DNA from 3 places in the Rhodococcus sp. I2R genome. Region 3 is predicted to be linked to each of the others. Evidence: riboswitches for the same ligand, from Rfam matches in the RefSeq annotation. Region 3 holds a riboswitch; each other region holds the start of a gene.
The links. Region 3 has a riboswitch for thiamine pyrophosphate ahead of thiO (glycine oxidase ThiO). Riboswitches for the same ligand answer to the same signal wherever they lie in the genome.
Positions count from the first base shown of each region.

Region 1: linked by a shared signal. The riboswitch ahead of KVY23_RS19125 (TenA family protein) and the one ahead of thiO (glycine oxidase ThiO) in region 3 are both predicted to bind thiamine pyrophosphate.
Region 2: linked by a shared signal. The riboswitch ahead of KVY23_RS09560 (3-oxoacyl-ACP reductase) and the one ahead of thiO (glycine oxidase ThiO) in region 3 are both predicted to bind thiamine pyrophosphate.

Region 1 covers NZ_JAHUTG010000020.1:85,965-89,236, reverse strand. The annotation lists gene KVY23_RS19130 (ABC transporter substrate-binding protein) at 1-440, opposite strand, end outside; gene KVY23_RS19125 (TenA family protein) at 455-1,180, opposite strand; TPP riboswitch at 1,174-1,274, opposite strand; gene KVY23_RS19120 (carboxylesterase/lipase family protein) at 1,438-2,979, shown strand; gene KVY23_RS19115 (ATP-dependent DNA ligase) at 3,020-3,272, shown strand, end outside.
Region 2 covers NZ_JAHUTG010000007.1:191,200-194,471, forward strand. The annotation lists gene KVY23_RS09555 (LLM class flavin-dependent oxidoreductase) at 1-534, opposite strand, end outside; gene KVY23_RS09560 (3-oxoacyl-ACP reductase) at 538-1,293, opposite strand; TPP riboswitch at 1,340-1,438, opposite strand; gene KVY23_RS09565 (hypothetical protein) at 1,506-1,808, shown strand; gene KVY23_RS09570 (alpha-amylase family glycosyl hydrolase) at 1,832-3,142, opposite strand; gene KVY23_RS09575 (alpha-hydroxy-acid oxidizing protein) at 3,139-3,272, opposite strand, start outside.
Region 3 covers NZ_JAHUTG010000002.1:40,086-43,357, forward strand. The annotation lists gene KVY23_RS01755 (NUDIX hydrolase) at 1-337, shown strand, start outside; gene thiE (thiamine phosphate synthase) at 334-1,032, opposite strand; TPP riboswitch at 1,060-1,173, shown strand; gene thiO (glycine oxidase ThiO) at 1,173-2,225, shown strand; gene thiS (sulfur carrier protein ThiS) at 2,222-2,419, shown strand; gene KVY23_RS01775 (thiazole synthase) at 2,412-3,170, shown strand.

The DNA of each region.
Region 1 (3,272 bases), on a different contig from region 3:
CCGTCGTTCTGAATGACCTGACGCAGTCCGGCCTGTTCGCCGACGTCTCCGAATCCGGCGTACACCTTGCCGTCGAGATCCTTCGGGCTCGAGATGTCGGAGCGGTCGGCTCTGACTCCGATGCCCGTTGCCCAGGTCTGCAGAGGTGCCAGCACCGAGACGATTTGTGCCCCGGCAGATTTGGCGAAGGTAGTCGAGCTTTGGGTGCTGATGCCGAACTCGGCGTTACCGGAATCGACGAGCGTATCCGGTGAGGTGTTGTTGTAGGGGAGAATTTCGACGTCGAGGCCGGCGTCGGCGAAATACCCTTCCTCGAGGGCGACGAACAATCCGGTGTGGTTCGTGTTCGGTGTCCAGTCGAGAGCAAATCGAATGGTGTTCGACTCGTTCGACTGCGAGCAGGCGGTGAGGGCGGCGACCGATACGGCGACGACCGCCATCGACAGTAGCTTCTTCACAGCAGGACCTCGCTCTCGTCCCGGAGCCAGGGCGTTGGATGTAATGCGCTGTCCCAGAACATCAATTCGTATCGCGTCGCAACCGAGAAGGCGTCGACCATCGCTTCGCGTTGCGCTTCGGTGGCCGAGGCGGCGGCGTCGTCGACGAGAATGCGCGCGCCGTCGACGATTGTGCGGAACTCGTCGGAGTCGTAGGTGGTCACCCAGCGGGCGTATGGGTGCTCCGGATCGTTCCGGAGTACGTCCTCGGCGGCGGGCGCGAGCCGTGCGGCCACATCGGCGTAAACCCAGAAACACGGGAGAATCGCCGCTGCAGCAACGGGATAGGGCTCCGTTGCTGCAGCGGCGATCAAGTAGGAGACATAGCCGAGGCAGGCGGGTGAGTGATACGAGTGTCCGTCGGCGGCCGGGAGAGCGTCACCGGAAAGAAGCGACTCGTGCAGCGACGCTTCCTCGACCGCGCTCGCAGCGGATGTGGCCCAGAAGGCTGCGGTCTTGGCATCGGGTGCTCGGGAGGCGAGGATGGACAACGCTTTCGCGTATCCGGCCAGGTAGAGCTTGTCCTGCTCGATGTAGGTGCGGAAGACCTCCAACGGCAGGGTGCCGTCACCGAGCATCGTCAGAAATTCGAGCCGATCGATCGCGGCGCGCAGTGACTGCGTCGATTCCCAGAATCGATCCGTATAGCGGACAGGGTCCACTGAATAAACAGGCGTTGTCATCGCCTTGACATCCCTTCGTCAGCATTACCTGCATCAGGTTCGACGGGTGTGATCTCAGCATTCATCTTCTATGAACGCACCCCGTGTCAGAACAACGCCGACCCTAGCACGCGCCTTTGGCGACCTCCGATGACATCGGTGCCGCTCACGGGGCAGTGAGGTCGTCGAAATCTCGCGTCGTACTTGTCTGTCACTTCGAGCCACCGGCGGGCCGATCGCCAGGTTGGTACCTTGGCGTTCGAGACCGAGGAGGTGCCATGAGCGATGCGACATGCCGAGCGCACACGCCGTACGGGGATGTGATCGGTCACCGTGACGGCGCCGGCTTTGTCTGGAAGGGCATCCCGTATGCAGCCGCGACGGGCGGAGAACATCGCTTCCGGTCGCCACGCCCGTTGGCGCCGTGGTCGGATTCGCTCGATTGCGCCGCGTTCGGTGCGATGGCGCCTCAGGGCCGTGACGGTCCGGTGCCGATGGACCCGACTATTCCGATGTCCGAGGACTGCCTGTCTCTGAACGTGTGGGCACCGGAACCGGACGGTGAACCGAGACCCGTGATGGTGTGGATACACGGCGGCGCCTACGCGCTCGGATCAGCGGCGCAGAGCGTGTACGACGGTCGAAGCCTTTCCGAATCGGGTGACCTGCTGATCGTCACCATCAACTACCGAATCGGTGCATTCGGTTTTCTCGACCTGTCCTCCTTCTCGACGGACGAGGCCGTGTTCGAGTCGAACGTCGGCCTGCGCGACCACATCGCTGCCCTGCAATGGGTGCGACGGTGTATCGAGGCATTCGGAGGTGATCCGTCGAACGTGACGCTCTTCGGTGAGTCGTCCGGTGGCGCTTCGGTGACGACATTGATGACCTCGCCCAGAGCGGAGGGGCTCTTCCATCGCGCGATCGTGCAGAGTGCACCGGCCACGTCGGTGTACGGCGCGGACCGAGCCGCGCAGGTCGCCGCCCGTTTCCTCGAGCTCCTCGAGCTGACGCCGGACCGCGTCGGTGAGTTGAAGACCATGGATTTCGATCGGATTGTCGAGGCGAGTGACACCCTCTGCTACGAGGTTCCCACGCGTGTACCGGGAACGCTGGGACTCGCCCCCGTCGTGGATGCCGACATCGTGCCGCGGTATCCGGTGGCGGCGTTCCAGAAGGGCTTGGCGCATCGCATTCCATTGATCATCGGCACCAACCACGACGAGGCGTCGATCTTCAGGTTGATGAAGTCGCCGTTGATGCCGGTCACGTCCGAGACCGTGTCCGAGATGTTTCGCGCCATCGCCGCCGACCACGAGGATCTTCCGGCCTTTCGTATCGCCGAGATCATGTCCGCGTATCCTGATCGATCCAAAACTGCCGGTGCTCTGGCTATTTCGCGTGACGCCGGATTCAAGATGCCCAGCCTGTGGATCGCCGACGCGCACAGTCGGCACTCGCCGGTGTGGATGTATCGGTTCGACCACGCGACGCCGATGCTCAAGGCAGCCCGGATCGGTGCCGGCCACGCAACCGAATTGCCCTATGTCTTCGGTAATTTCGGCACACTCAATCGCGATCCGACGTTCTGGCTCGGCGGCCGAAAGGCTGCCACGGTGGTTTCGGCGCGCGTGATGAAGAGATGGGTAGCGTTCGCTCGACACGGTGTCCCCGCCCTTCTCGACGGCGGCAAGCACTGGCCGCTGTACACAGAGTCGGCAAGATCGACATTGGTCATCGACGGTCAGGACCGCGTGGTCGACGACCCGGACGAAGCGCTCCGCAGTGCCTGGGGAGACGAGGTCCTCGGGTTCAGCTGAACGTGGATCGAATGTCGGTGCCACGGGTTATTTTCCTCTCGTGCTGTTCACTCGGATCATCGACACCTCGACCACCGTCGGAGCCACGCGCTCGCGGAAGGCCAAGATCGAGGCGCTGCAGGAGCTATTGGCCGAGCTCGATCCCGCCGACACCGGCATCGTCGTGTCGTGGCTATCCGGGGAGCTGCCGCAGGGACGCATCGGAATCGGTTGGCGAACGCTCGCCGAGATCGATACCCCGCCCGCTGCGGACGGCACTCTCACCATCGGCGACGTCGACGCCACGATCACCG
Region 2 (3,272 bases), on a different contig from region 3:
CGCATCGGGATCGGCGTACATGCCCTCTCGATCGAGCACGAGCGCGCCCGCATCCCAGCTGTCCCACAGCGCGAGCGCGACGTCGACGAACTCCTCGGCCCGCGCGTATCGCTCCTCGCGAGAGGGGATCTCGTCGAATCCGTGATTGCGGGCCTCGGCGTCGAACATCGAGGTGACTACGTTCCATCCGGCTCGTCCGCCACTGATGTGATCGAGCGAGGCGAGCAACCGGGCGGCGTGAAACGGCGTGTAGAACGTGGTGGACACCGTGGTGACCAACCCGATGTGGGAGGTCGCTCGTGCCATGGCCGTCAGCGCCGTGATCGGTTCGAGGAACCAGGTTCCGGCACCGGCCGGATCGCGCACCGAGTGCCCGTCCGCGAAGAACACCGCATCGAACTTGCCCCGCTCGGCGGTACGCGCGAGCTCGGAGTAATAGCCGATGTCGCCGAGGTCCTCGACGCGGGAGCGCGGGTGACGCCAGGCGGCACTGTGGTGTCCGCAGCCGAACAGAAAAGCGTTGAGATGCAGCATGATCTAGTCCTTGACCAAGCCGCCGTCGACGACGAGGTTCTGTCCGGTCACCGATCGCGACCAGGGTGAGGCGAAGAAGAGCAGGGCATCGGCGAACTCCTCCGGCGTCACCACGCGTTGCAGCGGGGTCGACGCTGCGATGAGGTCGAATACAGCTTCCGGTGTCGCGGAGCTGGCGTCGGTGGTACGCAGGAGGCCACCGGAAACCATGTTGACGGTGATGCCGTCGGCCCCGAGGTCGGCAGCGAGCGTACGAGTCAGCGACAGCAGCGCTGCCTTCGAGGCCGTGTAGTCGTGGTAGGGAACGACGGGGTTCTGGAAGAGGTTCGTGCCGACGTTGACGATGCGGCCGAATCCGATGGAACGCATTCCGCCGAGGGCGCGCTGGGTGGTGGTGAGTGCGCCGCGGACCGCTCCCTGGAACTGGGCGTCGAACTCCTCCCAGGTGATGGTGTCAGCGGTGCTACGAGCGTCACCGTTGAAGGAGAAATCGGCGAGAGCGTTGTTGACGACCGTGGTGACGGGCTTTCCGAAGTGCTGCTGCGCTGCGGTGAACATCGTCTCGACCTGGTCGGCCTGCGTCACGTCCGCCGCCACGGCGAGGCCGCCGATCTCTGCAGCGAGCCGTTCGGCGGACTGAACACTGCGACGGTAGTTGACCACGACATCGGCACCCTGGGCGGCGAATGCCCGTGCAATCGCGGACCCGAGTCCCCGCCCAGCGCCGGTAACCAGAACAGTCTGCTCGCTCAGTTTCATACACATGCCTCTCGCTCGTTGGCCGTCCAACGCGAAAGACAATGCACCCCATGGGTGCAGACATCCCTACGCTGGTGTTGACCAGATCAGGTTCGACGGGTGTGTTCTCAGCCGCTTCATGAAAGCGGCACCCCGTGTCAACGACGAGTGTACCTATCGGGCTCTGTACCTCTATCTAGCGCTAGCAGTAGAGATGGATATAGGCTCCTACGATGCGCGAGCGAGAGTACGTCGAATACTGGTTGGACGAGAACGTCGTGCTCGTCCTCGACAACCGCATCGTCGAAATCTTCGACGCGACACAGCAGACCGTCTCGGGCCGACCCCGCTGGCACGTCGCGCACATCGGAGTCGACGCGAAGCCCCGTGGCGGCGGACTACGCGTCAAGATCGGTGCACGGTTGTCCGACGGCTCGATCTCGTACCTCGGAGGTCAAGCGGTGTTCGACGTGCCGCAGGACAAGGTCCCGCACGTGCTGGCGTTCTTCGACCGCGCGAAGCAAGCCAGAGGCTGACCCTCGATCCGGTTGCCGGGCAGCTACTTCCTACCGAAGACAGCCCAGCCGTGCGGCGGCACGGTGACGCGGCCACCCTCGACGGTCGCTTGACCAGCCAGTACGTCGCCGCCGAGCGAGTAATCGATGGGGTCGTCACCGAGATCGAGCACGACGTGGACATGATCGTCACCGGCGTAGGCGCGGTACACCAACGCGGTATTGGTCAGCTCGAGAGTCTCGGTGCGTGCGTAGTGCAGCCAGGGATTACGCCTGCGTAGACCGATCAACTCCTGATGCAGGCGATACATCGGCCACCCCTCCGGTGCGAGTTCCTCCTTGGTCATGGGGAACTCGGGACGAACATCGTCGTCGCCACCGACGCGCTCCTCCTTGACACCACGGAAGCCCTGCTCGTCGCCGTAGTAGATCATCGGGGTGCCCCCGGTGGTGAAGAGAACGACCAGTGCGTGCGCGTGGTGCCGTTCGTCGGCGATGGTGCTCGCGATGCGGTTGACGTCGTGATTGCCGACGAATGTGGCGGGCACGAACGTCTCCAGCCAGTCGTTGTGCCGACCCAGTGCGTGGGAGAGTTCGAAGAAGTTCGTCTCCGAGATAGCGCTCCATGTCGCTTTCCACAGCTCGTACTGCGTCACCGAGTCCACCGTGCTGTGCTGAACGAACTGCGCGTAGTCGCCATGGATGACTTCACCGAGAAAATATGCCTCGGGATGCTTCTGCCGCACACGGGGGATCACCGAGGCCCAGAACTCCGTCGGCACAGCGTATGCCGCGTCCAGACGCCACCCGTCGGCACCGCGGCCCAGCCAATGCGACATGACGTCGGCGACGTACTGCTGGACATCGGCATTGCCGTGGTTCAGCGTCACGAGGTGCTCGTGTCCCTCGAAGCTTCGATGCGTGGGGCGCTCGCCCGAGAAGTCCAGATGGAACCACTGTGCCGCGTCCGAACCGGGGCCTGATTCCAGCGCCTGTCGGTACTTCGAGAATCCTTGCGCCACATGGTTGAAGACACCGTCGAGCATGATCTTCAGTCCGCGGCCGTGAGCGGCCTCGACGAGGGTGTCGAAGTCTGCGTCGGTACCGAGCCGCGCATCGATATGAAGATAGTCGACGGTTTCGTATCCATGCCCCTCCGAGGCGAAAATCGGCCCCAGCGCGATCCCCGAGGCTCCGAGTTCGACTGCGTAGTCCAGCCATTCGACGACCTTGAGCAGTCGATGCTCCTCCGCCAGTGATGTTCCGTCCCAATCATGGACAGGTGCCCCGGCGAAACCGAGCGGGTAGACATGCCACCAGATCGAGTGGGCGACCCAGGATGGAGTTGCACTCATGCGGAGATCACCGACTCGCGTCCCAGTTCTGCAGCGCCGGTGTGACCGGACAGGCTGGTGACGAGATCGAATTCGGCAAGGATGCAGCGCAAGACGTGCTCCACGCCCGACTGGCCGCCGAGCGCGAGAC
Region 3 (3,272 bases):
CGACGGGTGGTGGCGCGATCGAAGCGGTGCCACCGCAGCCCTGCTGTCCTCACTCGCCGCGGCGTTGCCCCGGACCGTCGAACTACCCGGCGGCGGTTTCGGATGGCTATCGCAAGTGGAAGCAGTGCTGGAAGGCGAGGCGCGAAATGCCCGATTCGAAGACGGCCGCGTGCCGTTGATCCATGCGTCGGGCAGCGGAGACGACGAACTTGCGCGACGGGCACACGACGGCGGCACCCGCACCGCCCTCGTCACTGCCGACCGTGGCCTACAGCAGCGACTGCCGACCGACGTTCGGGTACTGTCGCCGTCCACAGTGCTGAGCTGGCTCGGTTAGCGTCGCGGGCGCAGAATCTCGGCCAACTCGCGCGCTGCGGCCTGCGGATCACGGGCCTGCGTGATGGCCCTGACCACGACGATTCGATCGGCACCCGCCGCGAGCACCTCGTCGACATTGCTCGCATCGATACCCCCGATGGCGAACCACGGCCGCGTCGGCGCGGCCTCGGCCGTGCTGCGCAGCAGGTCGAGCCCGGCGGCGGTCCGATTGGGTTTGGTGGGCGTCGCCCAGACCGGGCCCGTCGCAAAGTAGTCGACTCCATCTTCGATGGCCGCAAGACTCGCCTGGTTGCGGTTCTGTGTGGAACGGCCGATGACCACGTCCGGGCCGAGGATACTGCGGGCGTAGTGAACAGGAAGGTCGCCCTGCCCGAGATGCAGCACGTCTGCGTTCGCCGCCAAGGCCAGGTCCGCTCGGTCGTTGACGGCCAACAGCGAACCGTGCCGTCGCGTCGTCGCCGACAAGACAGCCAGCGCGGCGAGCTCGTCCTTGGCTTCGAGCGGACCGAACTGGCGCTCGCCTGCCGAATTCTTGTCGCGGAGCTGGATGATGTCGACGCCACCGGAGAGGGCAGCCTCGGCGAAATGGGCCAGATCGCCGTGCTCGCGCCGGGCGTCGGTGCACAGATACAACCGAGCCGACGCCAGACGTTCGCGTGCCGACTCGTTACGTGAGCTCTGAGTGGGTTGCACACCGCAAACGGTAGTCTGTCGGGGAGTTCATGAATACACGGGAGTCCTGGGGTTCGCGGGGCTGAGAGTGGACGCGCTACGTCCTTACCGTCAACACCTGAACCGGATCATGCCGGCGCAGGGAGTGAGGTGGTGTGTAGATGTTGCCGACACTGGCGGTAGTCGGAGGCGGTGTGATCGGGCTCGCCGTGGCCGTACGTGCCGCACGTGAGGGTTGGTCGGTACGGCTCTACGATCCTGCGCTCGGATCCGGCGCGTCATGGGTGGCCGGCGGGATGCTTGCCCCACTGTCCGAGGCATGGCCGGGTGAGCATCGACTGCTCACGCTCGGCGCGCACTCACTGGAGCGGTGGCCGGAGTTCGGGCGCTCGCTCGGCACAAACGTGTTCACCGCGAGCGGGTCGCTCACCGTCGCACTGGACGCCGCAGACGCGGCCGATCTTCGCACCGTCGCCGAATTTCTGGGGCAGCAGGGGTTTTCGGTCGAGATGCTCTCGCGGGCGCAGATACGGGAGCTCGAGCCTTCGCTGGCGCAGAACATACGCCTCGCCATCCACGCGCCCACCGAACTGGCCGTCGACAATCGTGCGTTGGTGACGGCGCTGCGCGAGGCGGCATCGCAGGTGGAGTTCTTCGCCGAGGAGGTGACCGATCTCGAGGCCATCAACGCCGATCAGATCGTGGTCGCTGCAGGCGCGAACACCGCCTCGCTGCTGGCGGGGATGCCGGTTCGAGCGGTCAAAGGCGAAATTCTGCGGCTGCGTCGCCGACCCAGCGCACCGCCGCCGCCGACCCGCACTGTCCGGGGCAGCGTCCACGGCCGACCGATCTACCTCGTCCCGCGTGGCGACGGGTTGGTCGTCGGCGCGACACAGCACGAAACAGGTCGAGACACGCAGGTCACCGTCGCGGGTGTCCGAGATCTGATCGCCGACGCGGAACGTTTGATGCCCAGCATCGGCGAATACGAACTGCACGAGTGCTCGGCCGGGCTCCGACCCGTCAGTCCCGACGGACTGCCCGTCATCGGCAGGATCTCCGATCGCGTCATCGTCGCCTCCGGGCACGGACGCAACGGAATCCTGTTGACACCCATCACCGCAGACTCGGTATCGGCACTCCTCGCCGGCGACGTACTCCCCGAAGCAAAAGCCGCCGACCCTTCGAGATTCGAGAAAGTTGCACACCCATGATCACAGTGAACGGTGAAGACCAAGTTCTCCCCGGCGACCTGACGATGCGCCAGTTGCTCGAACACCTGTCGGTGCCGGAGAAGGGCATAGCCGTCGCCGTCGACGGAACAGTCCTGCCGAAAAGCCGGTGGGACCTCACCACCGTCGAAAAAGGCTCGAAAATCGAGATACTGACGGCGGTGCAGGGTGGTTGAACAGTTGATCATCGCTGACCGCACCTTCACGTCCCGGCTCATCATGGGCACCGGGGGAGCGGCGAACCTGGCGGTGCTCGAAGAAGCCCTGCTCGCCTCGGGTACAGAGCTGACCACCGTGGCGATGCGGCGCGTGGACTCGGCCGGGGGAACTGGTGTGCTCGATCTGCTCCGCAAGCTGAACATCGCGCCGCTGCCCAATACGGCGGGATGTCGCGGTGCGGCGGAAGCGGTGCTGACCGCGCAACTCGGCCGCGAGGCGCTCGACACCGACTGGGTCAAGCTCGAGGTCATCGCCGACGAGCGGACCCTGCTACCCGACGCCATCGAACTAGTTTCGGCCGCAGAGCAACTGGTGGACGACGGCTTCAAGGTGCTGCCGTACACGACGGACGACCCGGTGCTGGCGAAACGACTCGAGGACATCGGTTGCGTGGCCGTCATGCCGCTCGGTGCTCCTATCGGGACGGGTCTGGGCATCTGTAACCCGCACAACATCGAGATGATCGTCGAGGCAGCAGGGGTGCCGGTGATCCTCGACGCCGGCATCGGGACCGCGAGCGATGCAGCACTGGCCATGGAACTGGGATGCGACGCGGTGTTGCTCGCAACCGCCGTGACCCGTGCCAAGGATCCTGCCCTGATGGCGTCGGCGATGCGTCATGCGGTATCGGCGGGCTTCGAGGCACGTCGGGCCGGGCGGATTCCGAAGCGATTCTGGGCGCAGGCCAGCTCGCCGGAGGCGCCGTAGCCGCATGTGCGTGGAAATACATGACAGGACACGTATTTCCACTCACCTAGGGGTTGGGTCATCCCAAAGGATGACTCAGGTCGCGACTCGCGGGCGATGTGC